DNA from 2 places in the Salinibacter sp. 10B genome. Region 2 is predicted to be linked to the other one. Evidence: riboswitches for the same ligand, from Rfam matches in the RefSeq annotation. Region 2 holds a riboswitch; the other holds the start of a gene.
What was found. Region 2 has a riboswitch for thiamine pyrophosphate ahead of BSZ35_RS08740 (TonB-dependent receptor). Riboswitches for the same ligand answer to the same signal wherever they lie in the genome.

Region 1 (16,217 bases), 1.0 Mb from region 2:
CACGCTCCGACTTCCCGAAGGGGACATTCACACGATGCGCGGCGGCCTCTTTGCAACCCTCAACGACGATGCGCCGGCCTCGCTCGTGGACGAACTGCCCTCCGATCTGCGCGAGCAGGATCTGCCAATCCCTCTCACCCTGAATCGTCCTGTTAAGGAGAGCATGGCTTTTCTGCTGGACCACAAGCAGCAGTACCTGTATCCGTGGCTGCGGCGGGCCTCCACCTACTTCCCTATGATCGAGCAGATCCTTGCAGAAGAGGGCGTGCCGGACGAACTGAAGTATCTCGCAATTGCTGAGAGTGGGCTCAACCCCCACGCCCAAAGCCGGGCTCAGGCCGCTGGCATCTGGCAATTCGTGGCCCGAACGGGCCGTCGTTACGGCCTATCGGTCGACCCCTGGGTGGATGAACGCCTCGATCCGGAAAAATCGACGCGAGCCGCGGCGCGCCATTTGAAAGACTTGTATGCTCGCTTCGGAGACTGGCAATTGGCCCTGGCGGGGTACAACTGCGATCCGGGCGTGGTGCAGTATCACGTCTACAAGTACCGACAGCGCACGGGGGAGACGCCCTCATTCTGGGACATCTACCAGAAGCTGCCGGAGGAGACGCGCAACTACGTCCCCCTCTTTACCGCCACGGCCGTCATTCTCTCGAATCCCACGGACTTTGACCTCAAGCGCGTGGAGGCCGGTCCGCGCTATGCCTTCGACTACGTGCCCGTGGAGGCCGCTCTCACCATCGAGCAGGTGGCCACCCTGGCGGAAGTAAAGAAAACAAAGGTTCAGGTATTAAATCCGGAGCTGCGGAGCAACCGTCTCCCGCCCTCGGAAGAGCCGTACTATGTGCGCCTGCCCTACGGCACGTACCACACATTTGCCAAGAACTACGCCGCCCTCCCAGCCGAAGAACGAGCTCCCTCGCTGAAGCATATTCTGCAATCCGGGGAAACGATGGGACAGGTCGCCGAGCGGTACCACGTGGAGCGCGACCGTCTCGTGGAGGCCAACACCAATGGCTATCCGATTTCCATGCACGTAGGACAGCCCCTCACAATTCCGGAAACGGAGTACGCAGGAAATACCCGCATTGCCGAAAGCGCAGACGCCACCCCAATTCGCGTACGCTACGGCCGCCGCACCATCCGCTCCATCGGCACCGGCGAGTCGCTGGAGACGAGTCTAACGGCGGCCGCCTCCGAGTCGCCTCCCCCCACCCCGTAGTGCAGGCTCAGTCGGGACGCTGAGACTCTCCCCCCAGCGCCTTCGTTTGAAACATGGATCTCGCCCCATGTACCGACAAGACCGTGTCCTGATGCCCATTCCGTCTCCGACTACCGCTCCCCGTTCAGGCCCTTGCTCTCACAGTACATCCACTGCATAGCATACTGCAGAAGGGCCGAGATGCTGTCAAGCCCTAGTTTTTCTCGTGCTCGGCGCCGATGAGTCTCCACTGTCTTGCGGCTAAGGCCTAGTTCGTCTTGAACCTTCTCGACGCTGTATCCTCGACCGATCATGCGGAAAACCTCTCGCTCTCGATCCGTCAGTTCGTCAACGGAAAATCGAGCCTCTGCTGATCCATTCTGTCTCATCCGGCGGACGATGCGATTGGTCATTCGGTCGCTGAGAAACGTTTCTCCGCGTTCGATACAGCGAATCGCCTCCACGATCCACTCTACGGGTTCGGTTTTCATCAGATAGCCGGACGCCCCTGTTCGCAGGGCCCGCTCCGCGTATATTTTCTCATCGTACATCGAAAAGATGAGAATCCCGACGTCCGGATTCTGTCTGTTGATGGTCCGTACCAGATCGAGACCGTGCCCATCCGGAAGCGAGATGTCCACGATGGCGACATCGGGGGGCTGTTGTTGAATCTCAGAGAGTCCTTCCCGAAACCCGGTTGCATACCCGAGAAGGTCGACTCCGATCGTATGGTGTAGCGCATCGGCCACCGCCTGGCAGATGACCGGATGGTCATCCACCATGTACACAGACGTGATCCGGGACGGATCGGAACGAGCGGTCCTGGGGAGAGGAGATCTGCTCGTATCGGGTAACGAACGACGGGTTGATGGTGTCATCATTTTGAAGGGATCTGTTGCACACCGAGAGAGGAGTGCCCCAATCTATGCGGGATCGCCCCGGGAACCCCGTATCAGTATGGAGGGGGTGGGGCTGCACCGTTGGTGCAAGTGACCGTGTCCGCAGCGGACCTCGCATAGTTCCGAATCCCCCACAGGGCACAATCCTGTCGGGCCCCTCCCCACATACGATCGCAGATCAACGGCGGACACCATCGGGAAGTGCTGCGTTTGCCGTTCTGAGAATCGTCCTATGTTTTCCTCCCGTCTCGATGAGTACAGCCCCGACCTCTCCGTCCCCCACGACGAGCGCCTCTGATCCAGCCGACGCGTCTTCTGAGCGGTGCACGCTCTGCGATCTGCCGACCCCGGATCCCCCCGTGACCGGCACGGACGTCAACGGCACCTTCTGCTGTCCGGGCTGCCGGGACGTCTACCGCACGCTCGACACCCTCGATGACGAGGACAAAGCGGCGGTCCGTGAGCGCTTGGACGGCTCCGGTGCCGCTTCCCCCGTCCCCGACGACGCGGCCGAAACGTTCTTGCACGTACAGGGCATGCACTGCACGGCGTGCGAGGCCTTTCTCGAAGCAGTGGCCGAGCAGGCGGACGGGGTCTACCGGGCAGAGGCCAGCTATGCCTCCGAGATGATGCGTCTTCATTACGACGAGGACCAGCAGTCGGGGGACGCTCTGGCCTCCCATCTCACCCGGAGTGGATATACCGCTGCCCGAGACCGATCGGAGGCGGACGATGACTCCAGCACCGCCGTCCGGCTCATTTTCGGTGGCTTCTTCACCATGATGGTGATGGTGTGGTACATCGTGTTTCTGTACCCGGTATACGTCGGAGGGAATGGCCTCGTCCCTCTGGAAGGGGAGTTTGCCCGCTACGCGCTCGGCAACGTATGGCTCGCGACCACGGTGGTCCTCGGCATTACCGGCTGGCCGTTGATCCGCAGTGCCGGGGTCAGCCTCCGTGTCCTGAAGCCCAACATGGATTTGTTGATCGTGATCGCAGCGGGCAGTGCCTACCTCTACAGCACCGGTGCCCTGCTGTTGGGAGAAATGGAGGTCTACTTCGACGTAGCCGTCGTTATCATCTTCGTCGTCACCCTCGGTCGCTGGTTCGCGGACCGGGTAAAAGCGCGAGCCGTCGGGCTGTTGTCCGAACTCACCCGCGAGCAGGTAGACGCTGCTCAGCGCGTCGGGGCCGATGGCACTACCGAGTCTGTTGCCCTTAGCGCCCTCTGCTCCGGCGACGTGGTACGAGTACGCCAGGGTGAACGCGTCCCGATCGACGGTACGGTTGCCGAGGGACGAGCGACGGTTGACGAATCGCTCCTGACGGGGGAGGCCCGCCCCGTCTCCAAGACCCCGGGCGACGACGTGATCGGCGGAAGCGTAGTACAAACGAACGTGCTCGACGTGCGGGTGGGAGAGGAGGCGCAAAGCACACTCGACCGACTCGTACGCCTGATGTGGGAGATCCAGGCCTCTACGCCGGGTGTGCAGCAGGTGGCCGACCGGCTGGCCTCCATCTTTGTCCCGCTTGTGTTGGTACTTGGCGTTGGGGCCGTTGGCATTCAACTCACGATGGGAGCTACGCTTCCGTACGCGCTGCTCAGTGGCCTGACGGTTCTCATCGTATCGTGCCCCTGCGCGCTCGGCCTCGCGACGCCATTGGCCGTGGCCGCCGGCACGCAGGCCGGCCTCCGGCGCCGCATCGTCATCAAGCACCCCGGTGCCTTCGAGCAGGCTGCCGACCTCGACCTGGTGGTCTTCGACAAGACCGGAACGCTCACCACGGGCCAAATGCAGGTCGTCGACGCGACGGGCGACCCCGAGACGCTCGCACAGGCCCGCGCCATTGAACAGTGGTCGTCACATCCCGTCGGCCGGGCGGTCGCTGGTTCGGGAAGGAGCACCGACGCCGAGGTACGCGACGTGAAGACCCATCCGCGCGGCATCGGGGCGACGATCAACGGGGATCGCGTCTTTGTAGGCCACCCGGAGGCGTACCGGACACGGGGCGGAACGATCTCGGCTTCGCTATCCGCGAAGGCGAAGGCTGCGATCGAGAACGCGCGGGTGCCCGTGGTGGTGGGGGGAGACGAAGATGAAGCACAAGGCCTCTTTGTGGTAGGCGACTCGCTCCGCGACGAAGCCGACGCCGTCCTCGACCAGCTCGGCGAATCTGTCCGCGTTGCTGTGTGTACGGGCGACCATAAGGCCGCCGTAGCCCCCCTCCGCGCCGACTCTCGTATCGATGAGGTGTTTGCCGAAGTGCGGCCCGAAGCCAAGCGCGCCCTCCTCCGCACATGGCGCACAGATCACAACGGAGTAGCCATGGTGGGCGACGGCAGTAACGACGCCCCGGCCCTCGCCGACGCGGACCTCGGAGTGGCCTTCGGTCCCACGGCCCTCGCCGCCGACTCTGCCGATGTCGTGCTGTTGGACGACGACCTTACGCGTCTTCCGGACCTTTTGAACCTGGCCCGCACCACCCGTCGACGCATCCGTCAGAATCTGGGTTGGGCATTCGGCTACAACGCCATTGCCATTCCGCTGGCCATTCTCGGCTGGCTCAATCCGCTGGCCGCCGCCCTCGCCATGGCGTCGAGCAGTCTGTTGGTGGTGGGGAATTCGGCACGACGGTTAGATGGATGAGTCGTCGTACGCTCCCATCTGCGCGTGCCTCATTGTCAGGATGATTCCCAGTATACGAGAAGGGAGAGCAGTGTCTGTATAAAGGGTCTATTGCTCCGTCAAGCTGAGGACGTCGAGTGTCGAATCGTACTCTGTCTCCGAAGCCTGATGTCGGTTACGACATTACGGTTCGACGACAAGCGCTCACGCACACTGACGAAATGTACAATCAATAGCGTCACAAACATGGAACCGTCCTGCTCCAACTAGGGCTTTCCTATACGATTGTCAGGGCGACTGCGTCTTGACGTTTCTGGAGGAGAGGCTCTCTGCACTCGCCCTCCCCGACAGCCCGCGTTCGGTTGTTCTGCGTCCCGGACTCGATCTCGGTACGGCAATCAACGAGGGTCGCTTTTGAGATCGCACTCCGTCGGTCTGTTCACGAGGCATCTCCTCGCCCCTTAACCACCTATTGCGTACGATTGGATTGTCCTGGCTCGGCCAGGAAAAGGCGCTTACGGCGCATTTCGCCACCTTCCCCCTCTGTCATTGTCAAGTTGGATGGGACGTGCCGTCGTCGACTGGCGTAGATTGGGGATGTTGTTCTTTTGCACCGAATCCCTTTTCCGGTCGTGGCTGCTCCGTCCCGTCGCCCTCTCTCCCCCGTCGATGCGGCCTGGTATCGCATGGACTGGCCCAATAATCCGGCCGTCATTACCGGCCTCTTGTATCTCGATGCTCCGGTCGACCTCGAAACGGCACGCTTGGTGTTTGCCGAGCGCCTGCTCGACGTTGATCGCTTCCGGTCCCGGGTCGTGGAGCGAGGCCTTCTTTGGTCGCTACCCTACTGGGAAACGGACCCGCACTTCGACATCGCCCCCCACGTACAGGCACTGAGAGGACCCGGCTCGGGGGACGAGTCGGACCTCCTTGACCTCGTCGGGGATCTTGCCTCGAGGCCGCTTCCGCCGGATCGCCCGCTGTGGCAGGCTTACGTCATTGATCGGGGCGAGACCAGTGCTCTCGTGATTCGATTTCACCACTGCATGGCCGACGGCACCGGATCGGTCGCGCTTGCCCGGCACCTGCTGGATCCGGTCGACGCCTCGGCCTCCATTCCGTCCACTCCCGCACAACCCAGCCTGCCGAGGGCCACCTCTCTCTTCGACCGTACAAGGCGTGGGCTTTGGACCGGACTCCGAGTGGGCATCGAACGATTTTGCCATCCCGTCGACACCCTCCAGCATCTGCCAACGGTGGTCGAGGGCGTCGGCATCGCCGCGGGATCGGTGCTTGAGCCGGCCGACCCGCCGACGCCGCTCCATGGAGCGCTGAACGGAACCCGACGCTTGGCCCACACCAAGCCCTTTCCCTTGGCCGACGTAAAAGCAATCGGACGCGGGGCCGACGCCACCGTCAACGACGTGCTGGTGGCCGCCGTGGCGGGCGCTCTGCGCCACTACCTGCTCGACCACGACACAACGGAGGCCCTCCCGTCTCTCCGAGCGATTGTGCCCGTCGACCTGCGCCCCGAGGGACGGGCCCTGGAGCTCGGCAATGCCTTCGGCCTCACCTTTCTCCCCCTCCCCGTGAATGAGACCGATCCCGCGGCCCGGCTTCGGGCAGCCAAAAGCGGGATGGATGCCATCAAGCACTCGCCGGAAGCACACGTTTTTCTGGGTATTCTGGGCCTGTTTGGCCAGCTCCCGGCGTGGATCGAGGACGCTGCCGCCGACCTGTTTGCAAGCAAGGCCACGGCGGTCCTCACCAATGTCACCGGGCCAACGCACCGGCACGCCTTCGCCGGACGAACACTCGAAGGTCTCGTGTTCTGGGTGCCCCATCCCGTGCACCTTGGCCTCGGTATCAGCATTCTCAGCTACGACGGAGGCCTCACGGTGGGCGTGATGACGGATGGCGGGGTGGTGGCGGAGCCTTCGATCATCGCGAGGGCCATTGAGGAAGAGGTCACGGCTTTGCAGAAACGCGTGGTGCCCGTGCCAGCCTGATGCGTGGGGCTCCAATCCTCAGAGGCGTGTATGTGATAAAATCATCTTTGCCCTTCTGTTATTCGGCTGTACCTGGGACGAGTGGGCGAGAACCCGCCCGGTCTGTCAGCCATCAAATTCAGACGCCAATATCAAGACGCAATCGCTCTGGCACGATTGCTCCACCTTGATCCTGACCCACGCTGTCAGTACGTTTGAAAACGAAGCTAGGGGTGTGCGGCGCCGTACGGCGACCGGGCTGAGAGAGTCCCTTCGAACCTGATCCGGTTCACACCGGCGAAGGAAAGCAAGACCTGGGGCCACCAGGCGTGCGTATCATCTCTGGCTTCGCCTTTTCACATCGCATCCGTTTTGCGAAGCCATTCTACTACGACGCCATGCCTGAAACGCTTGCTGCCCCCATCGACACTCGCCCGTACACCGTCCCGCCGTTTGCCCAGTCGTGCCTGGAGCACGTCCGCAAGGCCTGGGACGAAGCTGTCGATCACCCGTTCGTGCACGCCCTGGCCGACGGCTCGCTCGACCCGGAGCGATTTAAATTCTACCAGATGCAGGACGCGCGCTACCTGGAGGCCTTTGCCGATGCCGCGTCCCTCGTCTCTACCCGCTGTCCGGACCCGGACGATAAGCTCTGGTTCATCGACGCCGCCCGCCTCGCTGTTGTCGTAGAGGGCGAACTCCATGAAGGATATGGAGAAGAGCTGGGGTATGGGCCTGACGACATTCGCGACCTCACGCTGACACCGAACAATCGCGCCTACCAGAATCACATGCTGGAGCGGGCGCAGCGGGGCACGCTCGTGGAGGCGGTGGCCGCCCTCACGCCGTGTCCGTGGCTCTACATCGAGTTAGGCCAACGGCTGGAGCGGGAAATGGGGGCCGTGCCCGACGATCATCCGTATGCGGAGTGGTTGGAGATGTACCGCGATCCGGACTTTCACGAATACATGGACAACCTCCTGGCGCGGCTACAGCGCTTTGCGGAGGCGGCGGATGAGTCTGCCCGCGAAGGCGCCCGCACGGCCTTTACCACCAGCGTTCGGTACGAGTGGATGTTCTGGAATCAGGCCTGGACGCAGCAGGAATGGCCAGTCTAGGCAGTGGCGAATTGCGAGTAGCGAATGACGAGTTGGGGCGCCGATGATGGCTGATCCGTGAAGCGTGAGGCGTGATACGTGAAGACAACCCCGGACGTCACGACTCACGATTCACGCATCACGTCCTGTTTGGGGACGCTACGGAAGACAGATTTCGTTTTGCCCTCGAACGAAGCTCGTGCGATCCGGGAAGGGAGCGTCACTGCATCCGCACGGGCACGTGTCCCACATCCATCGTGCGGGTTGCTGACACAGTGGAGTCGGGGGCACTCGTCGCCGTCGCCGTGATCGTGAGGGCATCGGGGCGCTGCCCGACCGGGAGGGTCCAGGACGCCGTGAACGAGGTCGTGTCGGACGGCGCCCACGTGTAGCTCGGGGCCGTGGTGCGCTCCGCTCCGTTGGTCGCCGTGAGGCGGTCGAATGTGAGCGTCGTGCGTCGCTCCAGCGCCGTGTCGGGCCGGGCCGTGAGCATGAAGGTCCACGCCTCATCGGTGGCACGGACGCGGAGACGCCACACCCGAATATCCGGTGCCAGCGACGGTACAAGCCTGCCGCCCTCCTCCAGCACGGGCCGCTGCGTCTCAGTCGACGTTTTCGCCTCGTCGCCGTAGAACAGATACGAGCGGAGCAGCGTCATCCCCTCAATCCCAAAGGCCAGCCCAAAGGCCAGCGTCAATAGAATGCGCACCAGCCACTTCTCGTAGATGTCCGACTCATTCGAAGAGGAGGACCCAGTTGGTGCGTCCGATGAGGAATCCGGTTTCGAAGAAGGGTTGACGGTGCCCAAGAGAGGGAAGCCGTTGGTGGAAAATCATTTTGTACTGAAGCTGTCCGCCCGACGGATTGCGTACTGGGGGACCCTCGCCGAGAATGCAGTCCACTCTCGGAATTGGTCCAGGAGAAACGAGTCACACTGGAGTCTCCATCTTTGAAAAGACTCCGCTCTCCTGTTTCGGGTCCCCCCTTCAACGCATTACGCAATACGCCCCATCCGTTACACCGGCGTGGGCGGTGCCCCCGGTGAGAAGAGTCCATCCATCACCATATCGGCCAACGGCAGCGAGTAGGCGAGAAGAACGAGCACAATCGCAATCGCAATCCACAGCTTCATGTTGTCCAGAATCTTCGGCGTGTGTTCTGCGCCGCTCAAGGGCTCCGGAATCGTATCATCAATCGGGCCCTCTTGTCCCCCACGCCAACTGGCAATGACAACCACGAGGAAGAAGACCAACGAGATAAACAGGATGGTTCCGCCGAGGGCCGTTTGCCACTGCATCTCGCTTACCGTGCCAAAGGGAGGATCGTACGTCACGCTCCGATACTCCGGCTCGGCCGTCCGGCGCGGAATACCAGCGAGCCCCGCACGGTGGAGGGCATTCGACATGAGCGTCATCCCGACGAACCAGGTGTAGGGCTGGGCGAGCGCTAGCTTTTTAAACTTGAGGGTTCGCCCCGTGAGCTGCGGCAGGATCCAGTACGTTATGGCCATAAACGTGAGCGCCGAGGCCGTGCCCACCGTGAGATGGAAGTGGCCCGGGATCCAGGCCGTGTTGTGGACGAGCATGTCAATGTTGAGCGACGCATTGATCATGCCGCTGAACCCTCCCGCGGCGAACATGATGCCGGCCAGGGCACAACCCGCAAACGCCGGCCGGTTCCAGGGAAGCGCCCCCATCCACGCAAAGTACCCGGAGCCGCCCCGCTGGCGCGCCCCGTGCTCCATGCTAGAGATGACGGTGAAGGCTGTCATGAGGCTCGGCAGGAGAATCAGGAGCGTCGAAATGACCGCCCACATCTTGTAGCCGAGGCTAATGCCCGGATCGGCGTACTGGTGGTGGAACCCGATCGGGGTGGACAGAAGCAGGAAGAAGACGAACACAATGCGCGTGAGCGAATCGCTGAAGAGCCGTCCGCCCGACAGTTTCGGCAGGATGGAGTACCAGACAAAGTAGGCCGGGAGTAGCCAGAAGTACACCACCGCGTGGCCGAAGTACCAGAACAGGGTCCGTGGCAGCAGCGGGTCAATGTTGGTCACAAACCCGAGCGACCACGGGATGAGGAGCACCACCACTTCGAGCGCCACCCCAATCGAGCAGATGTACCACATGAGCCACGTAAAGAGAACCATGTAGGTCTGCAGGGGAATGGAATCGTCCGGATGCTCTTCGCGCCAGCGGCGGAACGAAATAAACCAGTCAACCCCGGTCAGCCACGACCCAACCACCAGGAGGGCCGCTCCGATGTAAAAGAGCGGATGAGCCTGAAGCGGGGGATAGAACGTGTAGAGCACCGCCGCACTCATGCCACTGCCGGGCACGAGACCACCGAGAATGGCCGTCGCCGTGAGCACCGTACCCACCGTCATCACCCAGAACCAGGTCCAGGTAAACGTCATGTTCTCAGGCTCCCGCTCAAGGCTCCGGGAAATGCCCCATTGATAGAGCCCCACGATGAAGAAGGTGGTGAAGACGAGGGCAAGCAGGACGCCGTGGCCCGTGAGCACATCGTAGTACTGCACCGACGACACGATGCCGCGGAAGGTCCCGGTGCGATGCAGGGCCTGTACGAGCCCAAAGAAGCCCCCAATGCCGAGCGCGGTGAAGGCGACGATGAAGGAGGCCTTGACGATGCGGGTCGCGTCGGGGTAGCGGTCAACAAACGTCATAGAGGATGCCGGGTCCGAATCGGGTGATCGTAGAAAATCGAAATCAATCGCCAGCGCCAACCAGCGAAGCGGGGAAGACGGATTGCGCGCAATGCGCTATTGCGCACTGGCGGTCACGAGATTGCTTTCATCGTACTCCGACTTGGGGACGACCTTAATCTGTCCCTGCATCGTGTGATGAGCAGCACCACAGTACTCATGACAGATGACGCCATAGGTGCCCGGCTCCGGAAAAATCGTTCCAAAGGTCGCAATTTGGCCGGGAATCGCCATGGAATTGATGTTGGTGCCCACCACCTCGAAGCCGTGGATGACGTCCGGACTCGTCACGTGGAAGGTGACCCGGGTATCAGCCGGAAGCACCAGCGGCTGCCCCGACCCCGGGCGAAAGAGAAATTTCTGCGCCACCATGTACACCTCGTAGTGATCCTCCTCCACCTTACGCACGCCAGGAGTAGAGAACGGCCCCTCCGAAAGGACCGTCATGGGATTGACCTGCTCACCCGTCTGACTGGACCCTGGAACTTTCAGGTCCAGAACGGTGAAGCCGAACATCACGATGCCGATGAAGCACGCGATGAGGAAGAGCGAAAGGCCGATCCAGAGTTTTTCGAATCGGTGTATGTGCATATCGTCAGCGGATCATCGTGGGGAAATAGAACAGAGACCGAGCGCCGGCTTTCGTCCAACATACCCTCCTGGACAAACGACATGTTCGACCGGACGAACCGTGATCGACTCGAACGGCGCTACTCAATAATCGAAGGACTGCGGCCGGCAAACTCAACGAAGTACAGCAGCGCGTAGAGGACAAGAAGCAAAAGGAAGTAGCCTCCCGTCACGGCCAAAGTCCCCACTGGATCAAACTCCTCCAGCGAGATTTCTTTGACGATCTCATCGCCCTCCATGGATGCATCGGCGGCTTCAGAGGCAGAAGCGTCGGCGGACATGAATCAGTGGGCTATAGTGAGACAGAACACGATGGGGCCGGCCCTGCGTCCGGCCCAACGTGGGCATTAACTGGCAGGCGCCCAGGAGTTGCAGTACCCATTCGCCGCCACAGGACCCGGGAACAGCTGGCATCCGCCACACCCCTCTCCGTACTCGCTCTTGATGTAGAGCTGGCAGTTCGCGCAGTTCTTTTTGTCTTCGGGCGTTTCTTCGACGTATTGCAACGAACTCACCATCTGTTTCCGCTGCTTCTTCTGCGCGTCGGACAGGCTGGAGAGGTCGGAGCAGTCGGCCGAGGCCGTCGTTTCTCCGCCGGATGCACTGCTGCCTCCGTCGCCCCCATCCCCCCCCGAATCGTCGGACCCGCCACAGGCCGTCAGGAGGGACCCACCGGCCCCCACCACGCCGGCAATGCCAATGGACTGGAGGAAGCGGCGCCGTGTGACGCGGTCGTTGTCTTTGGAGTTCATAAGTCAGTCGTGTGGTTCATGGGAGAGCTCGTGATTACTCACGCATCTGAGAATATAGGAAACGGAAGGCACGTGTTAAAGCGAAAATGTCCTCCTTTCGTAGGGAATTGGCGGGAGGGGGTGTGGGTGCTCCTCCCACGCAAACGCCCGGCCTGAAAAGCCCCACAAGAGAAAGACGACGTGCCCGATTAGAGGGCATCTGTTCTCAGGCAGGTTACTTTTCCTAACAGGTTACATGAAAGTGAGAGGAATTGGGCCAATAGGGCTCGTATTTCTAAACATGTTTCTCCTGGGGGGTTAATAGAAACATTGGGTCTGGACTCGAAAGAGAACCGACGCATGAATCAAGCAAGGAGGCAGTCTTAGGGGGGCAATCCTGCACTCCATCGTACGGTCTGACCCCGTGCATTCGTCGAGATCGGAATGGAGGGATGTTCGCCCCCCATATAGCTGAAGGGCGGATCTTATTTTCCGCTTAATGTTCGATTCTCATTCAAGGAATACAATGTTATGGCGGTTATTGAGGTGGAGGGACTCTGGAAAATTTTTGGCGGCGACCCCGAACGGGCCCGCACGCTTGCTCAGGACGAAGGACTTTCGAAGGCAGAGGTGAAGGAGGAGACGGATTCCGTCATCGCGGTGAACGATGCCAACTTCGACGTACAGGAGCAGGAAATCTTCGTCGTGATGGGCCTATCGGGAAGTGGAAAATCCACACTTCTCCGGTGCGTCAATCGGCTGGTTGAGCCCACCTTCGGCACGGTTCGCGTCCACGGAGAAGACGTGACGGCCTACGATCAGGAGCAGCTGCGGCAAATTCGGCGCACGAAGATGTCGATGGTGTTCCAAAACTTTGGGCTGTTCCCGCACCGCACCGTGCTCGGCAATGTCGAGTACGGGCTGGAAGTGAGCGGAGCCGACAAGGAAAAACGACAGGCCAAGGCCCGACGCACCCTCGAACTGGTAGGACTGGAAGGCTACGAGGACAGCAATCCCGGGGAGTTGAGTGGAGGGATGCAACAGCGTGTGGGACTGGCACGGGCCCTCGTGAACGACCCCGAAATTCTGCTGATGGACGAGGCCTTCAGTGCGCTCGACCCCCTCATTCGAGAGGAGATGCAAAACGAGCTTCTGGACCTACAGGACATGTGGGATCCGGCCGCCACGATTCTCTTCATCACGCACGACCTGGACGAGGCGCTGAAGATGGGCGACCGTATCGCCATCATGAAGGATGGAGAGATCGCCCAAATCGGCACGCCGACGGAGATTCTCACGAATCCGGCCGACGATTACGTGGAGTCTTTCGTTCAAAATGTGGACCGGACGAAGGTCATTCCGGTCCGGACGGTGATGCGCGCTCCCACGGACGAGGAAGCTGAGCGCCTGACCGAAGAGGACCCGTCGGTCTCCCTTCACACGTCAATCGCTGAGGTTCTTCCGCGCGTCCTTGAGACGGACGGCCCAGTGGCCGTTCGGGATAGCGCCGGCACCCTGAAGGGCATTGTCAGCCAGAAGGACGTAATGGCAGAAATCACCCGCAACGCCAGCAACGTGTCGAAGACCCGTGAGGCCTCCCGCCACGCCGAAAAGATGGAAACGGCATAAACGGGTCGGCTCTCCTTCCGGTCGTCTCTCGAATCTTGAACGAGCCACGGTTTCTTATGGAGTTGAATATCGGCGGTGCATTTGCGTCCCTCATCGAATGGTTGCAGAACAACCTGGGACCGCTCTTTGATTTCATTACGACAGTTATCAGTACGACTACCGACGGGCTTGAAGAGGTGCTTCTCTTCCTTCCCCCGTGGGCAATGGTGCTTCTACTGACAGCCCTGGCCTGGTGGATTGCCTCGCGGGGCGTCGCACTCTTTACGTTCTTCGGGATGGGCCTGCTCACCGAGGCCGAGTTCGCCCTCTTCGGGATGGAGTTCGCCCTTGGGATGGGGTACTGGGAGGCAACAATGCAAACCCTCACGCTCATCCTCACAGCGTCCCTGTTCTCCCTTCTCGTTGGCATCCCACTGGGCATCTGGGCGGCCAAAACGGAGACGGTTGACCAAATCGTTCGGCCCATCCTCGATTTTATGCAAACGATGCCTTCGTTTGTATACCTCATTCCCGCTGTCGTCCTCTTCGGTCTGGGGACAGTGCCAGGCGTCATTGCCACCTTTATCTTTGCGACGCCCCCCTGTGTGCGGCTCACGAACCTTGGCATCCGACAGGTTTCGGAGGAAACCATTGAGGCGGCCAAATCCTTCGGGTCGACCCCGACGCAGCTGCTCTTCAAAGTGGAGCTCCCGATGGCGCTTCCCACCATTCTCGCCGGAGTAAACCAAACGGTTCTTCTGGCCCTGTCGATGGTTGTGGTCGCCGCGCTGATCGGCTCCAGCGGCCTCGGCCAGCCGGTGGTACAAGGCCTCACCCAGTTGCAGATTGGGCGTGGGTTCGAGGGCGGACTTGGCATCGTTATCCTTGCCATTTTCCTGGACCGCATCACCCAAGCGGTCGGCGAAAAGGCCGGCAGTACGGCCGAAGCAGGACAGGCTGCGTAACTAGCACGACACTCTTGAATTCCGACGACTTCTGTTTGCTTTCTCCACATAACCACTCTACACCGACCATTATGAACAACTCCACCACTCCTTTTCGATCCCTGCTCGCCGTTGTTGTGGCGGTAGGACTTCTCGCCACTGGACTCGCCGGATGTGGCGGCGGCTCCGGTGGGGACGACGGTCCCTCCCGCGAAATGAATATGGTGACCGTGAACTGGATTGAAGGCATGGCCTTCACTTACCTCCAGGAACGACTCCTCGAAGATAGCTTGGACATGGAGGTCGACGTGCGCGAAGTGTCGGGCGGCGGCATTGCCTTCAAGTCGGTCGCAAGCGGCGACCGGGACTACTTCAACGAGGCATGGCTTCCCACCACTCATCAACAGCCGTGGGATAGCACGAAGGCCAACGCTCAGAAGCTGGGCTATACCTACAAGGGGACGTCCGTGGGACTGACGGTTCCCGCCTACATGGACATCACCAGCGTCACGGAACTGCCGAAGTTCCGCGATCAGCTCAACGGTGAAATCAATGGAATCGAGTCAGGGGCGGCCGTCAACGATCAGACCCGCCAAATCCTGAAAAACAACAACATCGAAGGCTTTAAGGTGGTTGCCTCCAGTGGTCCAGCCACATGGCAGGCGCTCGAAAACGCGATTAGCAACAAGGAGCCCATCGTGGTTACCGGGTGGTATCCGCACTGGAAATGGGGCTCCTACGACCTGAAGTATCTTGAAGGCGCCCAGACGGGACAGTCGCCCGTCTTCGGAGAGCCGGAGGACATCTTCAAGATCGTTGACAATCAGTTTGTCGACGAGTTTCCAAAGAAGGTAGTGTGCCTCCTCAAGCACATGGAGGTCAACGACCAGCAGATCGAAAGCCTCATGGATACCTATCGCAATCGCGAAGGCATGAGCAAGGAAGAAGCCGCTGCACAGTGGATTCAGAATCATCCGGAGGATGTGGCCCAGTGGATGAATCAAGCTGAAGAGTGCGCGGCATCCGAAGGACCGGTGGAGACGCTTCCGGACGACGCGACCTTTTCGCGTAGCTAACCACTGACACTGGTCCCTGACCATTCCTGCCCCCGGTCGCCCACGTGGCGGTCGGGGGCGTTTAATGGGGACCCGATGACAGGATCTCTGCCTCTGGATTCTCCTGTTTACACGACTCGGCCCTCCCTCGGAGGGCACTAGAGTGGAGACTGTGTGTCATCCCCTGAATGCCACCCTCATACGTACTCCGTTTACAACTGTACACCACCCACATGAATCGTTTTTTCACTCTCTGCTCATCCCTTCTCCTCATTGCCGGCCTCCTCCTGCCGGCCCCGGTCACCGGACAGGCGTTGCAATCCGACAGCCGCGCGGCTCCGTCGTCCCATTCCACGGACGGCATTCTTCTCGTGAATGACGAGGACGACGACACGAAGGAGAATGCCGAAGAAACGGAGTCGGCCTCCGCCCCGGCCCAGGAGGAACCGTCCCTTGAGGTCAGCGTCGGCGGATCGCTTCGCTTCAACGCCCTCTTCCGGAATTACGAAAGTCAGATTCCGGCGAGCGACGAGCCCATCAACCGGGTGTTGTCCGATGGCGGCTTTACGTTCGACACCTTCCGCATCAATGCCAGTGGATCGTACGGCGGCCTGATCTTCGACACCGAATACGCCATCTATCCGGAGTCCTTCGGCGGACTCTTCATCCATCATGGATGGGTCGGCTATGAGTTTAGCGACACCCGCCA
Region 2 (16,217 bases):
GCCGTGCTGCAACACATGGGCGTCGAGCAGGTTGTCGGCGTTGAGCTGAAGCTGAAGGCCCTCGAACGGCGTGTGTGCGGGGGCCTCGTAGGTGAGCGAGGCGCCAAGCAAGGCGTACGGATCGATCGTGCGAGCGTCGGTCTCCTTAACGACCAGATCGCCACCGTCAACGGTCGCGGCGTCCCCGCCGGAGTTGTCGACGTACTGACGGCCCACGACCCGCACGTTGAGCGACGCGGTGAGCCCCTGCCACGTGTACGACGTGCGCAAATTGGCCAGTTGTTCAGGCGAAGATGCAATCGGGTTGCCGTCACGTTCGAGGGCGACGGTCGTGTCCCCCAGCGTCCGGTACTCGGTGAAGTCGATGAACCGGGTACGGGCAATCATCGCATTGCCCGAAAGGGTCCATCCGGGCACCAGTTGCACGCTGCCCTCCAGTTCTAGGCCCGCGTGTCGGCTCCGATCGGCATTGCCAGTCCGGGGCACCCCGAACTGCGTAACCCCACCGCTCGGGACAATCTCATTCCAGAATTCCATCCAAAAGCCGTTGGCCGAGAGGCGGTAACGACGTCGATTCAGAGAGCCGCCGACCTCCACGTCTACCAGATGCTCCGGCTCGATGAGGGGCCGGTCGTAGTCGAATGAACCGTCCATCCCCCGCTCAAACTGCGGCGTCGCCCCCGCCGGTCCTTCGCCTCCGTCATAGAGCTGGGTACGGCGAGGTTCTCGACTGGCAAAAGCAATGCTCGCGTAGGTGCTGAACGGCTGATCCGGAAAGAGTGTAACGCCCAGGCGCGGGTTCGCAAAGAAATAAGGCACCGTGAAGTTGTGCGCCTGCAGGTTCTTGCGATCGAACGTCTTTTCGTCGTAGAAGCGGTAGCGGCGCCAGGTGAGTTGCAGATCGGCCTGCACGGCCAGCCGATCCACAGGCCGGAAGAGGTGGGCACCAAAAGCAGACGTAATGATCTTTTCGCCCCGGTACTGCCAGAGCCGATGATCGGCTTCCGGCCCCACCACTGCATCCGGAATCATGGACCCGGCCCGCTGAATACGCCCCCATCGCAGGGATCGATGCAGACGCGCCTCGACGCCCACCGTCGTCTTCGTCGTCCCGCTCTCATACACCAGCGTCGGAATCCAGCCCCACTGGTGCTGGTCGAGCGTGCCCCGCACAACCACGTCGTCGGGCGTGAGACCGAAGGCAAAAAGGGGAGCAGCACGCTCAGCGTCGCTCAGCCGTCGGCCGTCAAGGGTGACGTCGTCCGGAAGACGCAGATAATCGGCGGATCGGTAATTGGCACCGTAGTCGAAGTAGCCGACGCCCCGAATCCAGAAGGCCGTCTGGTCAAGCGACCAGTCCGGCGACACGCGCCACTCATGATTGAGGTGGACCTGGGGCGGTCGAAAGCGCTCTTGGTCGTTGGCGGCAGCACTCGGATTCTGCCGGCGCGCCGTCTCGTTGTCGTTGGCCGACTTTGGAATGCCACTAAACGCCAATCCGTCCATCTGCAATCCCCCAAAGGCCTGGATTTTGAGGGTGGACCGCTCACCGTAGCGCGCAATTCCGCCGAAGAAGCGATTGAACTCGGTCCACGCATTGCGGCGGTAGCCGTCCGACACGACGCGGCTGACGCGAGCGTTGAGAACATAGCGATCGCCGAGCAGGCCGCTGTTGGCCGTCACCGAGTAGCGCTGCGTGTCGAACGACCCGGCCCCCGTGCGAACGCGAAGGTACGGCTCCGGCTCGAACGGATCGGTGACGATGTTGATGGCCCCGCCGATGCCTACGGAGCCGTACAGCGACGCCCCCGCCCCACGCTGCACCTGCACGTCCTCGATCGAAGATTCCATGCCGTAGAGGTTCACCCAGAACACGTTGAAGTCCTCTGGGTCGTTCTGCGGCACGCCGTTGATCGACACCGCAATTCGGCGTTGGTCGAAGCCGCGGATGGAGAGGGTCGAATACCCGATCCCATTGCCGTTTTCGGAATAGGAGGTGGTCGACGGCATCTCTTCCAGCAGTGCCGGGAGATCCTGAACCCCGAGGCGTCGGTCCACCTCGTCGGTCGTGAGGTTGCTGACGGTAACGGGGGCGACCCGTTGCTGCGCCCGTCGCGTGGAAATGACGACCTCGTCCTGGGCCAGCGAGCGGGGATGGAGCGCAATCGTGTCGCGCCTCGTCTCGCCGGCAGCAAGGATGAGGCGTTCGGTGTGGCGCTCGTAGCCCACGAAGCTCACCGCAAGCCGGTAGCGGCCCGGAGCCACGCCGCGCAGGATAAACCGACCGGTTGAATCCGTGGAGGTCCCGTAGCGACGCTGCCCGGTGGCCGGATTGCGCAGGACCACGTTTGCTCCGGGTAAAGGTTGAGACGGATCAGACTCAACCACGCGTCCGATAACGGCCGCCGATTGGGTAGACTGGCCGTGCGCCGGAAGGAGCGCAGCAACACTAAACAAAAGGACAAAAACGAACGACTGGAGAGAACGAAGCAAGATCATCGTCGCGCCAAGCAGATGTGAACGAGCAAGCGGCGCGCCGATGGGGGACAATACAAACGCCGCCACCATCGACACGGATGGGGGCGGCGACAACCGAACTGGCCCGCCACGGACCAGCCATCGCCTGCTTCTTCCCTACGCCGGTATGAACCGGGTCAGGTTCGAAGGGTACGGTCTCAGCCCCGACGCAGCAGCGCGCCGGGACGCCCCCAGCAGTCATTTCAAATGTCAATTCGGATACCGGAGGCGGCACCGCGTGTTTCTGCGCCCGGAGGACGCTATTGGCTCAGCTATGGATGAATTACAGATTCAGATGGACGCACTAATACGGCGAGTTCCTTTTGAGCACAACCATTCGGTGCAAAACATGGTCGCCGGTATAAGCCAACCATCCCTGATGCGGGCTCACCGCCAGATTTCCATGCGCAATCCCTGTGCACTTTCTGGGGCCGGTTCGGTCTCCGGTGGGCACCGCTCGGCTGTGCCCTCACGAATCCGCCGGGCCGTCCAGCAGGCGGCATGGGCATCGATCACATCGTCTGCCCCGAGCGCTCCTTCTGCGACCGCTGCGACGGCCTCCTCAACGTCCGGAATCCCATTTTTCTGCAACAAGCGCACGCGCTCATCGCGCCCCTCCCGGCTCTTCTTTTTCGCCTCAACCGGCGCGTCCCCATTCATAGCATAGAAAGAGAGCTCGGGATGTACCTCGCGGACGCGCTGCTGGCGCTGAGGAGTCATCCGTGCAGCCAGGGCCCGCAGCTTCGGCAGCAGGTGGAAGGCCTGCTTCGAAAGACCGGGCGCGTCCGGTCCGCTGGCGCGATTGCGACGGAGAGCCTCCTCGTAGGTATCAGCCTGAAGAGTGTCGTACGCGGGGGCCGAAAAAACACTCGCCCCGCGCGGATGCCCCAACAGCTTGCGCGCAGCCTGGTCGCAGGCCCGTCCGCCCGGCTCGGCCTGCTCCGGGCACCCAATCACCATGTCGATGCCCGTCACCGCTGGCGCCTCCGGCAGATCGAGCAGCGCCTCCACGGCGTCCACCGTGCGTCGCCGTATCGTCCCGGTCGTGGGTTGCCAAAGCACAATGGCCCAACCGTCTCGAAACCCATCAGCCCCGGCCACCCACTCTGCTGAGGAAGCCTCGTCGGTCATCGCATTGATCTGCGTCTCTATTCCGGTCGAACCCGTTGCTCTGAACCCGGAGAGACCGCTTCCGATCCGCAGTGCGTTCCGTACGCCCCCCTCTCTCCGAGCAACGTCCCCTCAACGCCCGTCCTCCTTTTTCTTCAAAAAGGAAACGACGACACCAATCTCCGGCCCCAAAAGAAAATGCCCGTCCCCCTTCTCGGGACGGGCATACCGACTGGACGTCTTGAATCAGCTTCAAACCGCCGGCCGGTAGGGTCGCTCCACAGAATCGCTACGGCAGAACCGCATCGATCACGTCGCTGATCTCCTCGTCGTTGGCATCGCTGTAGAAGTACTCCTGAGCGTTTGTGATCGTGTGGTTCATGATCGAGCGTCCGCACATCGACCCCGAGCATCCGCTCGTAATCGAGTGTCCGTGGTGCCCGCCAATCAGGTGACCGACCTCGTGGGTGAGGATCAGTCGATTGATGTGCAGACTCCGGGAGGAAAGCACCTCGCTGAAGAGGTGATTGTCCCCACTGCCTCCGCCCCATCCTCCGCTCGGCGACCCGATCCCTCCGGCCCGGCCGGCAAGGCCGTTCACGTCGTACCCAACCAGAAACAGGTGCATTTGCTTCTCCGAAAGGGAGTGAATCAGGAAGTAATTCGGATCCTCCAGCTGGTTAATCAGCGTACCGTGACTGGTGGTGGACGGCCCGCCGGACACCCAGACCTCCTGTCCGGCAATGCTCAGATCCAGACGCCACGTGTCGCTAGAGATCGGTTCGATGAGCCCATCGGTAATCTGCGCGGCCAGGAACAGGCTCTCCTGACGACGCCACACAGTGTTCGGATCCGCGTCGTGGAAGTTGACATCTCCGTCCAACACCACACTGGCCGACGCATCGACGTTCAACTTCGCGCGTCCCTGTCGGTCGCCGTTCGTATCCGCTGAGTCGTAAACGTCTCCGTCCCCGATCTCAAAATCCCTGGTATGTTCGATATTGTAGACTACGTGGAAATTGGGGTAATCGTCGGTCTGGAGCACGTGGTTGACCGACTGGATGTAGCTGAGCCCAAAATCGGAGTGGCGCAGAACCCCGCGGAGCATCGTCTGCTCGTCATCGAGAATGGTGACGCCCCCCAACCGGCGCGCATTGTCCTGCCCCCCGAGGAGGTAGCTCTGTTCGGGAGGCAGACGGACCGTCTCGTAGGTCTCGGGTCCCTCCCGCAAAATGCCGGTCTCGACGCTGTCGGGACGAAGATCGGCCGGCCGACTCCGGAAGGTCGTCTCGACCACCTCGTTCTCCGGGGTGACGAGCGGAAGCGTCGTTTCTCCAGACTCAAGCTCCTGTACTACCTCGCCAACGCTGATCTTCCGAACCTGTAGCTCGGCAACCTGCGCTCCGAAGGCGTCCTGTACTCGGCTCGCAAGCTCCTCGCTCGAAATGTCCCCGGGGTGTTGATCCTCGCCTTCCTCCTGCGTAGCGACTGTGTCACATCCTATCGCAGCGAAAAGAATGACGAATAGGAAAAGCAGTCCGAATGTACTTGGTCGCTTATACATAGTGACGTCCACAATCGATGGAATAAGAAACGAACAGCGACCGGTCCCGGAAACCGGCCCCCAGAAGTGCCTGATCAGGAAGAGGATATCGGCGGCGCCCTCGCCCTCTTAGCACGGGGTTTCCTCCTAAACCCGGACACTGTGCATCCGAGAGATCGGACAAGCAGCCCGCTTCCATCGGACGGACACCTCTCCGAGGCGCATCCCTCAGGGCAGTGAAACGTCGTTCCCGACCACGAATCGGAAGAAATTGTTGAGCGGCTCCACGCCGGGCCGAAGCGACGAACCGGGCCACTCTACGTTGGTCTGCCGCTCCAGCTCTGCCTCGACAAACGTATGCAACACCGGACGGCGCGGACCGGCGCCAAGCTCGTGCTCCGTCTGTTTCTGATCAATGAGCGTCTCGATCGCCTCCCGAACGTCACTCCGGTCCACTGTCGCGTGTAGGAGCCGACCGAATTCTACCGGTACAGGATCTGATCTGTGTTCGGTCCATCGCACGGCCAGCAGAGCACGAAGAACGTAGAGATACGCCTTGTGGGAAATCGGCTCCTCGGCAAGATTCTGCTCCGCCACACTCCGGGCCATGCCTCGGTACGCGTGCCCAACCCTTCGAGCCGTGTAGTACTCCGGCAGCAGCGCCCGCCATCGGGCCATCACTGCCTCGTCTTGGTGGTACACGATGGGCGACTGCAGCCAATCCAGCAGTGTGGGATTGGCAGACTGGAAGAGGCCGAGTGCTTTGCGCAGATCCCACCCGTGCACATCGATCGCGTCCGCGATGGGAGGGTCAATCGTATCGTCGCGCTGCTCCAAATCGATGGACAGGTACCACTCTCGCGGATGCACGTAGACGACGCGCACGTCGTAGTCGCTATCCTGCGACGGAAAGCCCCACGCCCGACTTCCCGCCTCGCAGGCATAAAGCACTGCGACGTCGTGCTCCCTCTCGATCCGATCGAGGCGGTCGGCAATCTGGTCGTGGCGCTCGGGGACGTTCATGATTGTCAGGGGGGAGGGACGAAGACAACTTATCCCTGACCGAGTGAGGTCGGATCCGTTCCAGCGTCGAGGTCCGCGGCGTCGAACGCTGGACACCGGAATGTGACCCGGCACTGCTGCTGATCTCGATCCAATTCAATCTCGCGGAAGTCCGCCTGCACGATCTCGGGCGCCCCGTCTCCACTGCGCGCCATCCCCACCTTGAGAATGGCCCCTTCTCCAAGGACCGGCAACTGCTTCCCCGTCACAAAATTGCCGAGCGACCACGCCACCAGTCGGTGGTCGTTGTGCCGCTCAAACGGCTGTGGGAGGTGCGTATGGTGTCCTACCACAAGATCATATCCCTCCGGTGGAACCTGCGAGGGTCGAGGCTGCCGTTCGTGTTCGTATCCCCAGTGGGGAAGGGCCACATGCAGGCCGGGATCGGCGGGCACTCCAGGATCATCCCGAGCCACCCCCTCATCCGGCCGATTTAGCCACCGGGTCCAGGCCGTGAGCGTCACGTCCTCAGCGAGCCAAAGACGCGGACACTCCTCAGTACCCAACCACCGGATGCCGCGCCGATTGAGAAATTCTGTGGTGCGGTGCAGGGCCTCCGGCCCAAAATCCGTCGCGTGGTTGTTGGCCACGGTGAGCACCCATCGGTCCAGCGGAGCAAGCACGTCGAGCACCTTGACGATGCTCGGCCGATGCTTCATCAGAAACGGCTGCCAGTACCGATCCGAGAACACTCCTTCCAGATTGCCCACCACAACGTCACAATCGTCAAAAAACGACCGCACGCCTGCCCCAAACTGCACCTCTCGTCCGAACAGGGGGCAGATGTCGCCCACAAAGCCTACCGTCCGCTCCAATGGTCCCTCTCGTAACCGGAGCGCTCGGTCCAGCGATTTGGGCCGGGGCGGGGGGGAGGAAAAGCGCCGCCGGACCATGGAAAGAAACTCTCCAACCGGATAGGGACTGAACGGAATGCGCATAGCCAATTGGGAGCACGCAGAAATGCGAACGTACGCCCAGAACCCGAGCAGATCGGACGCAGAGCCCCCGGAGTACGAGCTACATACTCGTACAGCCGAGCCCCCCACCAAGGCCCACGGTCCAGATTTGTGTGCACCAGCATCCTTTCTTCGCCCCCTCAGACAATCCGCTCCGCTTGTCCCCCGTCGGCAAGACGCTACGGAAAGATGCCCATCTGCTGATATGACTGGGCGATCTTGTTGATGGCGCTCACGAACGCCGCCGTTCGCGTGTCCACATTCTTCTCTTTTCGCACATCCCGAATTTCCGTGTAGGCCTGCGCCATCGTGTCCTCAAGGCCCGAGTTCACGAGATCCCGCTCACTGGCCCCGAAGCCGACCTGTTCGATAAGCGTCTCCAGTAGATCTTCGTCGAAGTCTTCCGCCGTAAGCTCATCGACGGCGCGGAGGATGCGCTCAGCATTGCGCTCCTCGAAGCGACGACTCATCCGCCCGTGGCGAACGTGCGAGAGATTGCGAAGCCATTCAAAGTAGGACACCGTGACCCCTCCGGCATTGAGATAAACATCCGGAATCATGAGCACGCCCTTCTCCTGCAATATATCGTCGGCCTGAGAGGTTACAGGCCCGTTGGCCGCCTCGGCCACAATGCTGGCCTGGATGCGGGGAGCATTATCGGTCGTGATGACCCCTTCGAGGGCGGCAGGAATGAGAATGTCGCACGGCAACTCGAGCGCCTTGGCAGAGGTCTCGATGTCTTCGGCGCCCGGAAAGTCGAGAATGGAGCCGGTCTCTTCTCGGTGGGCCACCACATCGTCGACCGATAGCCCAGTAGGATCGTGAATGGCCCCCTCGATCTCCGCAATGCCTACGATATTGGCCCCGCCCTCTTCTTCAAGAATCTTGGCGGCGTGATAGCCGACATTGCCGAGCCCCTGCACCACGATGTCCTTGTTTTCCAGGCCCGGCGCGAGCCCCAATTCCTGCATGTCCTCTTCGAAGCTGCAGGCCTCTCGGATGCCGTAATAGACGCCGCGCCCGGTGGCCTCAGTACGCCCCCGCACGCCTCCCTGTCCCACCGGCTTCCCGGTCACGCACGCCAGGGAATTGAGATCGTCATCTCCGATCTGATGCATCGTGTCCATGATCCACGACATCTCGCGCTCCCCGGTGCCGTAATCGGGCGCCGGCACGTCGGTCCCCGGCCCAATGAAGTCCTTTCGGGACAGCTCGAACGTGTAGCGACGCGTGATGCGCTCCAGCTCGTCCTGCGAATAGTTGCGCGCATCGATGCACACCCCTCCCTTTGCCCCTCCAAACGGCACGTCCACAATCGCACATTTGTAACTCATGAGGGCCGACAAGGCCATCACCTCGTCCACGTTCACATTGGGCGCGTACCGAATGCCGCCCTTCGTGGGCTTTTTGTGGTGACTGTGCTCGGCCCGGTAGCCTCGAATGACTTGAATGGTGCCGTCATCCCGCTTGATGGGAAACTCGAAGCGGATGATGTTGTCGCAGGCACGAATCTGGTAAAGCACCCCCAGTGGATGCTCGGTCTGCTCGGCGGCATTCCCGAACATGCGATTTACCTGACCGAAAAAGCCGAGCGACGATTCGTCTTGGGCGGGCGGGGACTCTGTGTTCATTTGCATGAAGCGAAGGACAAATTTCGGGGATGCGAACACGTTCATGAAAGCGACGAGTCGTGCAAACTGCAAGCGCTTCCAACGCACCGAATGGAATTTGAGAGAGTCCTTCATCGTCGGCCGTCGAGATGGTTCTCGGAACCGGGAATCTCCCAATTGCCGGACGCTCGCCCCCCAAACGGGGACTCTATGCCGGCGACGGTTCGCCCAGATCCGGTCCGTCCGCCGACGACACGCGGACGTCGGCCCCCGAAGGCGCGCTCCGAAGCTGTGTCACCTGCCGCTGGAAGCGCCAGACAAGAAGAACCGCGGCCGCGGCGAGGCCGAGAACGAGTCCCCACCAAAGGCCGTGGGGACCGCCGCTCCCCTGAATGCCCCAAAAGTATCCGGTCGTAAGCCCCACGCCCCAGTACGTAACCGCCGCGATGCCCATGGGTACCCGCGTATCCTTCAGGCCCTGGAGCGCCCCGTGGGCCGCCACCTGAAGCCCATCCACCACCTGAAAGACCGCCGCGACGCCCAGAAGCTCGATCGCCAGCCGGACGACCGGTGTATTTTCGGCAGCCGAGAGGTCGAGATAAAGCCCCACGATCGACCGTGGAAACAACAAGAAGCACACGGCAGTGGCCCCCATGAACACCACGGCCAGCCCCATGGCCACAGCGCCGGCGCGCTGCACCCCGTCTGCATCCGACGCCCCGGCGGCCTGTCCCACCCGCACCGATCCCGCCATTCCAATGCCGAGCGGCACCATAAACGTGAACGCCGCACACTGCAGCGCCACCTGATGGGCGGCAAGCGCCGTGGTGCCCACCGTTCCCATAAGAACGGTCGTCACCATAAACAGGCTCGACTCGATGCCCCGACTCGTTCCCATCGGCACCCCAATCCGAAGCAACTCCCACAGATACGTCGGATCCGGCGTTCGGATGCGCGCAAACACTTGATGCTCCGCAAACGGCGGCATCCGATGCACCAATAAGGCCAGCGCGCCGAAGAGGCAGGAAAAGACAATGGTGCTTGCCCAGCCCGTCCCCGCCAAGCCGAGGGCCGGAAACCCCAAACGGCCAAACATAAGGACTTCGTTGGCAACGATATTGAGCCCCACCCCCACGAGGGCTATAATCGTAACTGGAAGCGGACGCGACAACCCCTCCACAAAGCTTCGGAGCGCCGCAAACCCCAGAAACGGAAAAACGCCCCAGCGAACGGCCCACAGATACGCCATCGCTCCTTCCGTGACCTCTTTCCCTTGCCCCGTCCACCGGAGGATCGGCTCCATTCCACTCAGGAGGAGCACCATGGGAACGCTCAGTCCCAGCGCCAGCCAAAGGCCCTGCCGCACGCTTCGTGCCGCCACGTTGGGCTCCCGAGCCCCCACGGCCTGTGATACCATCGGGCCCACGGCTCGCACCGTCCCCATTCCCAAAACGACCAGGAAGAAAAAGGTCGTATGCCCAAGCGCCACGCCCGCGAGGGCCTCCGGCCCAAGGCGCCCCACCATCACCGTATCGACGAAGCTCATCGAGATGTGTGCGAGCTGGGCCGCGACCACCGGCCCGGCCAACCGAAGCGTTGCCGAGAGCTCACGAAACGTCGATGATGGAGCGTCCACAGGATCGATGGGGAGCAAAAGTGAAACAAACGTCTGTAACTTCAGACTACAGCTCTTCCGTTGTCAGGCCGGCGTGTCGTACGCACAGAATCAACCCGGCGTTCGTCTTCGCCGCGTCGCGTATCGTGATCACACGCGATCTTTGGTCGTGCGCAGCCTCCGACGGTCCGATTTGAACCGGATAGAAACGGGGGCTTTCTTTCCATCTCCCGTGCCGTCCCAGAGATTCCGCTTGATAAATTCCGTCAATACGAGTATCTCCGTATTGCCTCCTTCCTTTTCCTTTTTCGTAGATTGTTGAAAGGAAGAACGAACTGAAGGGCCTTGCCGCTCTGGAACGACCCGTTTGAGTGTCATTCTGACCTCGCTATGACCGATGCTGCCCATCCTCCGGCTCGGCAAATCGTAGCCACCCTGCCCCTTCCTCTCCTCATCCTGGACGGCAATCTCAAAATTCGAGACGCCAATCCCGAATTCGTACACACCTTTTCCGTCCCTCTCGAGGAGGCACTCGGAATGCCCCTTTACGAGATGGGAGACGGCCACTTTGACACCTCCCCATTACGCACGGCCCTGGAACGTCTGGTCGAACACGGAGAGCCGTTCGAGCGAGTGGAACTGGATCGTTCCGCCGACGAGCAGGACTCCGAGTTCTTTCAGGTCCGGGGGCGCAGGATGGTCACGGACGACGGCCCCTCCGACCACATTCTCCTCGCCATGCGAGAGGTCACAGAACGAAAACGACTGGAGGAAAAGCGGCGACGTCATGCCGAACAGCTGGCGCGCTCCAACCGAGATCTGGAGGAGTTTGCTCGAGTGGCCTCGCACGACCTTCAAGAACCCCTTCGAATGGTGTCGAGCTACCTTCAACTGCTCGACCGGCAGTACGAGGAGCACCTTCCGGACAAGGCACAGGAGTTCATCGCCTATGCGGTCGACGGTGCCAACCGGATGAAGGCACTGATTAACGGCCTCCTGCAGTATTCGCGGGTCGGGCGAAAGGAGGGCCAGTTCAAAACTGTCAATCTCAACGAATTGCTGGACGGCGTTTTACAGGATCTCAGCCGCCGGATCGAAGAGCAGAACGGCACCGTCCGCCGGACAACGCTCCCAACGACGTTCGGCAACCCCGATCAGCTACGGCGCGTCTTTCAGAATCTGATCGAAAATGCCCTTGTGTATTCGGGAGACGCCCCTCCTCGGATCTACGTAGAGGGGGAGGAAGACGACGACGGGGTGCACCTAATCGTCCGTGATGAGGGCCTTGGCATTCCCGAAGACGGACGGAAAAAATCTTCCGGATCTTCAGTCAAGTAGACCCCCATGGTACCGGAACGGATGGGTCCGGGATGGGGCTTGCCCTCTGCAAACGGATCGTCGAACGTCACGACGGACAAATCTGGGTCGACTCAGAGGTGGGGGAGGGCTCTGCGTTCCACTTCACCTGTCACTTATCTCCACACGCGGTCTCATGAATTCCTCTTCCCGCACGTCCTCTTCCGGCGACTCGACATCCGGTCGCCCGGTGCGCATCCTGCTCGTGGAGGACAATCCGGCCGATGTGCGCCTAACCCGTGAAATGCTGCGCGAGTCAAAGGTGCAGAACGACCTGCTCGTGGCCCACACGGCGGAGGAAGCCGAAGAAATTCTTGGACTTACCGAGGGAGCCGATCAACCCCGTCCCGACCTGGTACTGCTCGACATCGACCTGCCAGTGAAAAGCGGACACCAGCTTCTCTCGGAAATTAAGTCGGACGCCCAACTCCGCCGCATTCCCGTCGTGATGCTCACCGGCTCGGAAGCAGAGGAGGACATCGTGAAAAGCTACGACGAATACGCGAACGCATACGTCACGAAGCCCATCGACCTAAACGAAATCTCAAGGGTCGTCGATGCCATCGAGAATTTTTGGTTTCAAGTGGTTCGTCTTCCGTCGGAGCCCGAATCCTCCTAGCACTTCGGATCGCCTTCTTTCTCATTGCAATGTGAGCCCTAATGGCCGACGATCCCCCCCTCCGTGTGCTGTTAATTGAGGACAATCCCGGAGACGCCCGTCTCCTTAAAGAGTACCTACACCAAAGCGAGCAAGCGATGGAGATCCACTGGGAACGGCAACTCGAAGCCGGAGTGGAGGCGCTTGCGTCCGCTCCCCACGACGTGACGGTTGTCGATCTGGGACTCCCGGACAGCAGTGGCCCAGAGACGGTGCGACGATGCACAGCGGCCGCAGGGTCGGTGCCGGTTGTCGTCCTCACCGGACACCAAGAGTTGGAGATTGCCATGTCTGCTCTGGAGGCAGGGGCCGTCGAGTACCTGCAAAAAGACGAGCTCACCTCAAGCCTAGCCGCCCGCACCCTGCGATGGGCCGCCGAGCGGGCCCGGATGCAAAAGGAGCTCCGTCTCCTGTCAAAAGCCGTCGACCAATCGACCGAGGCCATTCTCATTACCGAGGCGACTCCCGTTCAGCATCCCGGGCCCAGCATCGTGTACGTCAACGAGGCCTTCGAGGCCCTAACCGGCTACCGAGAAGAAGACGTTCTCGACCAGACGCTTCGACTCCTCGAAGGTCCCGAAACCGATCCGAAGGTGATGGACTCTCTTCTGCAGGCCATGGAACGTGATGAGCCCTGGCATGGGGAAGCCGTTCACTATCGCAAAGACGACACCCCTTACATTGTCCAGTGGAACATGGCCCCCGTCGCCAGTGCAGACGGCGAGACCGAGTTCTGGATCTCAGTCCAACGAGACGTCACGCCCGTTCGTCGCATGTGGGAGCGCCTGCTCGACGTGCAGGAAGAGGAGCGCCGTCGCATCGATCAGGAGATTCACGACGAGATGGGTGGGCTTCTAACCTCCATCCAGATGAAGGCCCAAATGGCCCGGTTTCAGGCCGAGAAGCACGGCCTTTCGCTCGATGTGCTCGATGAGATGAGTGAACTCCTGAACGATCTCTCAATCGCAGCCCGAACCATCGCCCGGCAGCTTCATCCCCGAGTGCTCGACACATACGGTCTCTCGGAGGCCGTTTCGAACCTCGTGGGGACGATGGAGGAGCAGCACGACCTCACGATTGAGATGCACAATGCGGTCACAACAGAAGGCGATTATTCCTCCCTGGTCGAGCGCACAGCCTACCGGGTCATCCAGGAGGCATTATTAAACGTCGTTCGTCATGCCCAAGTGAATACCGCCGACGTCCGCCTGTATGAGACCGATCGACAGCTTCACATCCAGGTGGTGGACGATGGCGTCGGCTTCGACTCCACGGAGAAAGAGGAAGAGGAAAACTATGGACTCAAGGGCATTACCGAGCGGGTCGAGCGACTAAATGGGACGGTGGAAATTAATACTGCGGTGAACAACGGCACGACGATCACAGCGACGATTCCTCTCACGACCTCACCCTTCCCCTCACAGTTTGTAGCCAACAAAGAAAACGAACGCGTACACGACGAATAGAGCCGCCCGCGTCCTCGGCCGATGGCCCGCCTGCGCTCCGTCCGATCGGATTCGAACAGGGCCTGCCGCTCCGACCAGGCACGCGCGGTCCCGTCCTCCGCTTTCCCTCTCGCCGCCCTCCCAAACGGGGGAACCCCCATAGACAGCGAGCATTGAGGCTTTCGTGTTGCGATCCGTCCAGAAGTACACTGCCTCGATGCCCTTCGCCCGCATCAGGGCCCTCGGGCTCCTCCTCCTGTGCATGACCGCCCCCGTCTGCGGCCAGCCGGGCGCCGACCTCACCAGCTTCCCCGTGCTTCGATTGGAACCGTCGGCTCGTACTGCGGCCATGGGAGGGGCGTTTGCGGCCGTGGCCGACGGCGACGTGAACGTGCTGTTCTTTAATCCGGCCGTTCCCGATTCGGCGACAAGCCGGCAGATCTCTTTTTCCTACACGAACCACCTGGCCGATCTTAACGCCGGCTCCGTCGCGTACAGCCGCACCCTCCCGGCGGTCGGAATGACGATGAGTGGGGGCCTTCGCTTTCTGCACGCCGGGACGTTCGAGGGCCGCGATCGGTACGGGGAGCCAACCGGTGACTTTGGGGCCGGGGACATCGTACTTACGGCCGGACTGTCTCGGGCGCTCGGCCCTCGATTCCGCTACGGGGCCAACACCCACCTGCTCTACTCTCAGATCGACGACGTAACAGCCTCCGTGCTGGCCGCCGACCTGGGGGGCGTCTACCACCTACCAAGCCGTCAGCTGGCCGTGGGGGTCACGCTCCGCAACCTCGGCGTTACCCTCACCAGCTTCGACGGCACGTCGGAGGACCTCCCCCTCGACCTCCAGGTAGGGCTTTCGAAGCGCCTGGCCCACCTGCCCCTGCTGCTGACGGTAACGGGATACGACCTCACCAATCCGTCGAAGGGCGTGGAAGGGGGCGACACGTTCGACCACGTGCTGAGCCACTTGACGTTCGGGGCCGAGGTGCAACCGGGCGACGTGCTGCGCCTTCGGGTGGGCTACAACCACCGGCGCAGCCGTGACCTCGCCCTCACCGACCGGTTCGACCTGGCCGGACTCGGAATGGGCTTCGGCCTCACGGTGAGCGCCCTCACGGTCGATTACGCTTACAATTCTTGGTCGTCCCTCGGCGGCCTGCATCAATTCACGCTCCGCACGGACCTGTCGAGCCTGTAATACCCGCTTCTACATCCCGAAAAAGGAGTCCGTAAAAGGACACAGCCATGCCTCCAGTGCCTCAGATCCGAAAGAGGTACTGGAACTTGAAGAAGAACTGTCGTCTCGTTTGGACGACACTGTCGGGCTGCGACGACGGGTTGAGAACATCGTAGTCGTGTGTGGTACCCACATAGAAGACGCTGAACGGATTGATCTCATAGGACAGGAGCGGTTCAAAATCAATGTCCCCACTGAAGTGGTTGTACTGCGTGATGAGCCGCAGTGAGAGTTCGCGGGTCACCTGCACGCTCGTCTTGGCGTGCAGGACATATCCGTCAAAGAAGGTGCTATCCGTCTCAACGTCGCGCATTCGCGCGTAATTTGCCTCAGGCTCGATGGTGAGGCGCGAAACGGGCTGAAGAGTCCCCCATACACTCACGCTCCGGCTCCGGCCCTCCTGAGGCACATCGCCCCGAAAGATGTCGCGTCCGCCGTTCACGTTGACGCCGAGACGCACAGGGTCGCTGAAGTTGCTATTGATCCCAACGCTCCAGGCGGACAGGTCGGGGAAGAGCACCCCGTCGAATCGCTCCCGGCGATACCCCACCTCGCCCCACACGTAGGTCTGCCGCTTCAGGCGCGCCTGGAGTTGAATCTCTCCTTCGGTTTCCTTTCCCACCCCGGCAAAGTTCTGCTCCGTCATTACGAACATGCCCGGCCGGACGCGCTCGACGAACCCGTCATTGTCGAAGTAGAACTGATAGCCCTGCCAGAGGCGCACGCGCCGAAAGTCGTTGCTGCGTTCGAATCCATTGGGGGTGCGAAAAGTGGGGCTGTTGTGCTCGTAGGCAAGGTCAAAGTTCCAGTGCCGGGCGTTGCGGTCGACACTCGCGAACGTCCCGGTTCCCAGAAACTGCTCCCCGTCCAGCGCCCCCGTGTGTGCGCCTCGGTCGAAGGCTTCGACCTCCACCTCATCGGAGAGAGACGGCTGCGTCGGTTCGTGCACGCGGCTCACGGCCCATTGCGTCTCCAGACGATAATTCTTCCAGAACTGGATTTTGGCGTCCACGCTCGCCACCGAGCCCGCGCCCCCAACGTCCAGGTAGCGCTGATCGGTGACCGTAGCCCCAACGAACGAGTTCTCGCCAAACGTGCGCCG

Region 1: linked by a shared signal. The riboswitch ahead of tenA (thiaminase II) and the one ahead of BSZ35_RS08740 (TonB-dependent receptor) in region 2 are both predicted to bind thiamine pyrophosphate.

The regions. Positions count from the first base shown of each region.
Region 1 is NZ_MQWC01000004.1:3,131,335-3,147,551, reverse strand. Features, by position in the region: gene BSZ35_RS12830 (lytic transglycosylase domain-containing protein) at 1-1,225, shown strand, start outside; gene BSZ35_RS12825 (response regulator transcription factor) at 1,336-1,986, opposite strand; gene BSZ35_RS12820 (cation-translocating P-type ATPase) at 2,355-4,751, shown strand; gene BSZ35_RS12815 (wax ester/triacylglycerol synthase family O-acyltransferase) at 5,363-6,739, shown strand; TPP riboswitch at 6,938-7,041, shown strand; gene tenA (thiaminase II) at 7,117-7,836, shown strand; gene BSZ35_RS12805 (hypothetical protein) at 8,036-8,623, opposite strand; gene BSZ35_RS12800 (b(o/a)3-type cytochrome-c oxidase subunit 1) at 8,831-10,501, opposite strand; gene BSZ35_RS12795 (cytochrome c oxidase subunit II) at 10,598-11,131, opposite strand; gene BSZ35_RS19280 (hypothetical protein) at 11,251-11,451, opposite strand; gene BSZ35_RS12790 (high-potential iron-sulfur protein) at 11,518-11,922, opposite strand; gene BSZ35_RS12785 (betaine/proline/choline family ABC transporter ATP-binding protein) at 12,433-13,530, shown strand; gene BSZ35_RS12780 (proline/glycine betaine ABC transporter permease) at 13,587-14,474, shown strand; gene BSZ35_RS12775 (glycine betaine ABC transporter substrate-binding protein) at 14,546-15,529, shown strand; gene BSZ35_RS12770 (hypothetical protein) at 15,742-16,217, shown strand, end outside.
Region 2 is NZ_MQWC01000004.1:2,085,870-2,102,086, forward strand. Features, by position in the region: gene BSZ35_RS08740 (TonB-dependent receptor) at 1-2,499, opposite strand, end outside; TPP riboswitch at 2,615-2,720, opposite strand; gene BSZ35_RS08745 (DUF429 domain-containing protein) at 2,905-3,648, opposite strand; gene BSZ35_RS08750 (hypothetical protein) at 3,917-5,191, opposite strand; gene BSZ35_RS08755 (nucleotidyltransferase domain-containing protein) at 5,399-6,193, opposite strand; gene BSZ35_RS08760 (CapA family protein) at 6,223-7,170, opposite strand; gene BSZ35_RS08765 (Glu/Leu/Phe/Val dehydrogenase) at 7,368-8,825, opposite strand; gene BSZ35_RS08770 (MATE family efflux transporter) at 9,007-10,434, opposite strand; gene BSZ35_RS08775 (PAS domain-containing protein) at 10,804-11,751, shown strand; gene BSZ35_RS08785 (response regulator) at 11,906-12,388, shown strand; gene BSZ35_RS08790 (PAS domain-containing protein) at 12,430-13,893, shown strand; gene porQ (type IX secretion system protein PorQ) at 14,090-15,076, shown strand; gene BSZ35_RS08800 (carbohydrate binding family 9 domain-containing protein) at 15,138-16,217, opposite strand, start outside.